One region of the Duncaniella dubosii genome, then DNA from elsewhere that is predicted to be linked to it. Evidence: riboswitches for the same ligand, from Rfam matches in the RefSeq annotation. Region 1 holds a riboswitch; the other holds the start of a gene.
The links. A riboswitch is a leader RNA that binds a small molecule or an ion and turns the genes downstream of it on or off. The one in region 1 is predicted to bind thiamine pyrophosphate.

Region 1 (2,405 bases):
GCCCGACACGATGAACATAAGAAACAATATTATAGCACTGAGTTTTTTCATAATGGCAAAATTACATCGTTGAAACCATACGGGAAATACACAAAAGTGTATATTTTCATCCCAATCCCGGTTCATCCGGATTAATGCGGATAGTTAGTCTCTTCAAAATCGTAGGGCGTCCTCTTGACTTTCTTCGGAGCGTTGTCTGTATTCGTCTTTACCCCGTATGCCGCAGCAATCTTGCTGCCCATACTTGTGGTGGAGGTTATGTATTTGTAACGGTCGTTGAGATACTTGTCGCGGGTGGTCTTGAAATAGTCACGGAAAATATAGATGCCAACGTCTCCAAGATTGTCTTTCACGATGCCTGTAGATGTAAAGACATAATGGCGCTTGGCATCGTAGGCTTCAAGTATCAGACCCGGCAGTCCGCTGAGTTTCCACGGCCCTTCGGCGACAGGGATTTCCGGGGTGAACCACGCCGACCATCTTCGGCCACGAAAATCAGTGAAGGCGAGCTGGCATTCATAGCCTAAAATCGTCTTGACCGAATCGGCAATCTCCCACACGGGTGTCTCAATCTCCTCTTCATAGACCCGGCGCTCCATATCGAAGTAGTTGGCTACAGTCCACTTACCTTCGGGCATGTTTTTGAAAATATATTCGTTCTCCCAGCCACCGAGCGGTTTCCAGACCTTGGTCCTGCGCTCCTCTTCGAAATTTGCCCTGTCAAGCTGCCAATACAGATCCGAATTGTAGTGGGCAAGTGAATCCCTGAAAAATTTAAGCACCGGGTAGAACATTGCAGAGGTCTTGCCTACACGCAGGGCCATCTGCGCGTCGGGCCATGGATGCTTCTCGACCTCAGAGACAGTGTCCCTCACGACATGTTTAGTGAAAAGCACTTCAAACATAGCCGGTTCTTTCGGCTCGATGCGCTGTGCATATCCTTTCACTACCGAAGAAAAGACAATTGCGACGAATAAAATAAGCCTATTCATAATAAAATAGTAAAAAAAAGAATTACAATATGAATCACCAACAAAATTAGTACATAGCCGCCAATTTGCAATAGGCAAAAAAGTTTAACATACGTTTTTAACACAATTTTAACTATATTTCACTATCCCAGACGGTATATTGATAAAAATTAGGTTGTATGACTGTTATACCATGCAAAAAATTTTCAACCACATCCTATTTGCTTATTCAAATATAAAAACCTAACTTTGCGGTGACAAAGGGGTGCGGGCCACTTATCAGTCCGCTGAGATGATACCCTCTGAACCTGATGCGGTTAGTACCGCCGAAGGGATTGCACTTGTCCTCGCTTCATGCCATAGACTCTGAATATGTCATGGAAGCCGTCGAACTCACAGGCCATTTTCAATTAACAATGGCCGGGAGGACATCATTTCAACCCATCGCTTTGTCATTTTGATAAAAATCCACCTCCGTTGCGTATGCGCGAGGTGCATCCATGATTTGAAAACAGCGATGAGAACCTATTATCCAGTACTCACTATTGCAGGCTCCGACTCGTCGGGAGGTGCAGGCATTCAGGCCGACATTAAAACGATGTCGGCCATAGGCTGCTATGCGATGTCGGCAATCACTTCAATAACAGCGCAAAACACAACAGGCGTACGTTCCATCATGCCTGTCACACCGACCGTTGTCACCGATCAGATTGAAATGGTGATGACCGACATCACTCCGCTTGCCGTAAAAATCGGAATGCTCTGCAACGCCGAAGTCGCCGATGCCGTAGCCACATGCCTCAGCCGTTACAGTCCGGCCAACATAATATTAGACCCGGTGATGGTTTCCACCTCAGGATCAGTGTTGCTTGAAGAGGATGCCGTCGAAGTGCTTGTGAAAAAAATATTTCCGCTGAGCACCCTTGTCACCCCTAATCTCGCCGAAGCCAAAGCCCTGACAGGTGAGACAGACTTAACACGTCAGATCGACCGTCTCCGCGAGATGGGATGCAGGAACATTCTTATAAAAGGTGGTGACAGCGGGAACAAGGATTTCAAAATCGACTATCTTTACCTCGGAGAACGTGATGAGACAATCGAGCTGCGTGCCGATGCCGTCGACACAAAAAATACCCACGGGACGGGATGTACACTCTCCTCGGCTATCGCATCATATCTCGCCGTCGGCAACAGCCTTGCCGATGCGGTAAGACTCGGCAAACTCTATGTCACGCATGCGCTGGAGGAAGGTTCTTGGATCACTACGGGCAAAGGCCACGGCCCTCTCAACCACTTCTTCTCTCCCCGAAGACTAAAAAATTTCAATCCCAACCGACGATGAAAATAACAATCAACGAAGTTTCGCTCGAACTTCCCGAAGGCTCTACCCTTCAGGACGCTCTTGACGCAAAGGATATAAAACCGCAGGGAATA
Region 2 (2,405 bases), 980 kb from region 1:
GATCGCCGTCGGTAAAGTTATCGCGCGTAGGTTCTTTCTGAGCGACAGCCCACGACGCAAACGCACGGTGACTGCCGGAAGTAAAGTTCACTCCGAGTTTCGGATTAAAGAAATCCCACCGACGGTTGACATCAAGCACTGCCGGAGCGGCGATGTTCCAGTCCCAGTTGTCAGATTCACCTTTTATAGTATAATGTATATGGCGATACTGCAAGTCGGCGTATGCCGAAAACCGGCTGTCGATCTCATAGTTTGCCCGAAGGAATAGATTGGAATCAAATTTACGGCCGCGATTGTCGTAATACTTCTGCAACGGATCAATCGGCCCGATGTAGTTACGCACCCATTTCACCTGCCCGAAATGATGTCCGTCAAAATCAGTGACAGCACCGCCAAGCAAAAGATTCAAGCCGTCGCGGAGATAATTAAGGCTCAGCTGTCCTCCATAAAAATCATTCACATTGTTTTTCAGACGGATCAGGTCGGACTTGCTGACGGTGTTGCCTTCAGCATCGACAAAAGGCTTCAGCCCATACTCCTCAAGCGTGCGCCGGGTCTTGTACTGGTCGTAATACCCGTTGTCGGCAGTATAGTGAAGAGCCACATTGAGATGAAGATAGCTTCCTAAACGCTGATGAAGCAACAGTTGGAAATGATGCTGGATATAATTGTCGTACTGGTCGGGATAGTAGGCCCGCCGACCGTTGTCATCGGTATATTCGCCACACGGATTGTAGCGTCGCCCGAACTCTTCCATCTGCTCCTTCGAGGCATAATCCCAAGCCATATAAGTCCTCTCCTTGCCACCGAACGCAAGCAGCCGGACAGTGGTATTATAGGAAGAATAGGCGGCCTGCCCAAAATAGCTCCACAGCTCCGAAGAAGCACGCTCGATATAGCCGTCAGATCCGAGATGACTGAGCCGCGCATCGAAGCTCCAGTGGTTTCCTACCAGACCCGACCCTACTCGAAAAGTCTCACGGTTGGTATTGTATGCGCCGTATGCGCCTGACAGTTCCGCATAAGCATCCTCCGATGGAGCATCTGTAACCATATTGACACTCGCGCCGAACGCACCAGCACCGTTTGTCGATGTTCCAGCTCCGCGCTGAATCTGGACATCCCGTAACGACGAAGCAAGGTCTGGCATATTGACCCAATAGACATTGTGGCTTTCAGGATTGTTGATAGGAATACCATTGGCTGTCACATTTATTCGCGAACCATCCGTTCCACGGATACGCATTGACGTGTAGCCGACACCTCCGCCCGCATCGGAAGTGGTAGTGACCGAAGGGGTCATCTGTAGAAGGTAAGTCATGTCGCGACCGTCATTGTTGCGCATCAGCTCACGTTTGCCGACATTCGTAAACGCTACAGGCGTTTTGGCTGTAGCGCGGTTGGCCACAACTTCAACATGGTCAAGCACAAGACTCAAAGAATCATCCTCCACGCCGGCTTCCTGAGCGGCCGCGGAGGAATGAAGGCTGATAGTCCCTGTAAGGACCATCGCCGGGAAAAGCAATTTTTTCATAATTTTTCTCTACGCCGGTATTACCCGGATCAGGTTCAAAGGGTATAATCTCAGACCTGTCTGCCTGATGCGGCAAAACGCATCCGGCCAAGACGGACACCCCTAAATCTATTAAAATAATCTATGTAATCGTACTCTTACGGATAGATGCGCCTCTCAAGGCTGAAACCGTGAGCAGAAACCGTCGCAACGGCCTCTTCCTGAATTTCACTGCAAAGGTAGTAATTTACGCCGTTATTCCACAATAAATTCACTCTGACAATCACATTTACCCACGGCTCTTTCATTTAAGAATACGTTGCACACTCAATGAATGTGCTATTTTATAGAGGGCATCCTGCGTGTATAGATGTGACTATTTCCCTGATTATTAATAAAATAAGCATTCATAAAATTTGGCCAAGCGGCAGATTTTTAGTAACTTTATAGGTGAAAATCAAATAGTTACGCAAAAAATGGATCCGCTTGACCAAAAACATTCGATTGAGGCACGTAAGCCCAATCATGCCGCAAAAGTACTAAATAAATTCATACCACAGGGCAGTATCCTGGAACGCCTGATGAATTTTGCCTGGTCAGTCCCTGATTTCCGTAGGTGTGATAAAGGAAACATCCGTCACCGGCTCAGTGACATCATCATTCTGATGATACTGGGACGGACCTGCGGGTATGTCGGACGTGCTGATATAATAGCGTTCGGCAGACACAATCTCAAAAAACTCCGTAAAATGGGTCTACTGAAGAATGGAATCCCTTCGGAGGCTACCCTTTGTCGGGTGGAGAACGGTGTCGACGATTTATCCATGGCCGACAGGATGCAGGCGTTCGCCGAGGGCTTCCGCAATGAGCTGCTTAAGGCGTGCCGCGACAG

Region 2: it holds a riboswitch for thiamine pyrophosphate, as region 1 does, so the genes downstream of both, E7747_RS15140 (TonB-dependent receptor) here and thiD (bifunctional hydroxymethylpyrimidine kinase/phosphomethylpyrimidine kinase) in region 1, are expected to answer to the same signal.

The regions. Positions count from the first base shown of each region.
Region 1 is NZ_CP039396.1:2,430,220-2,432,624, reverse strand. It holds gene E7747_RS10595 (TonB-dependent receptor) at 1-51, opposite strand, end outside; gene E7747_RS10590 (GLPGLI family protein) at 132-992, opposite strand; TPP riboswitch at 1,223-1,323, shown strand; gene thiD (bifunctional hydroxymethylpyrimidine kinase/phosphomethylpyrimidine kinase) at 1,489-2,313, shown strand; gene thiS (sulfur carrier protein ThiS) at 2,310-2,405, shown strand, end outside.
Region 2 is NZ_CP039396.1:3,411,079-3,413,483, forward strand. It holds gene E7747_RS15140 (TonB-dependent receptor) at 1-1,534, opposite strand, end outside; TPP riboswitch at 1,523-1,648, opposite strand; gene E7747_RS15145 (ISAs1 family transposase) at 1,990-2,405, shown strand, end outside.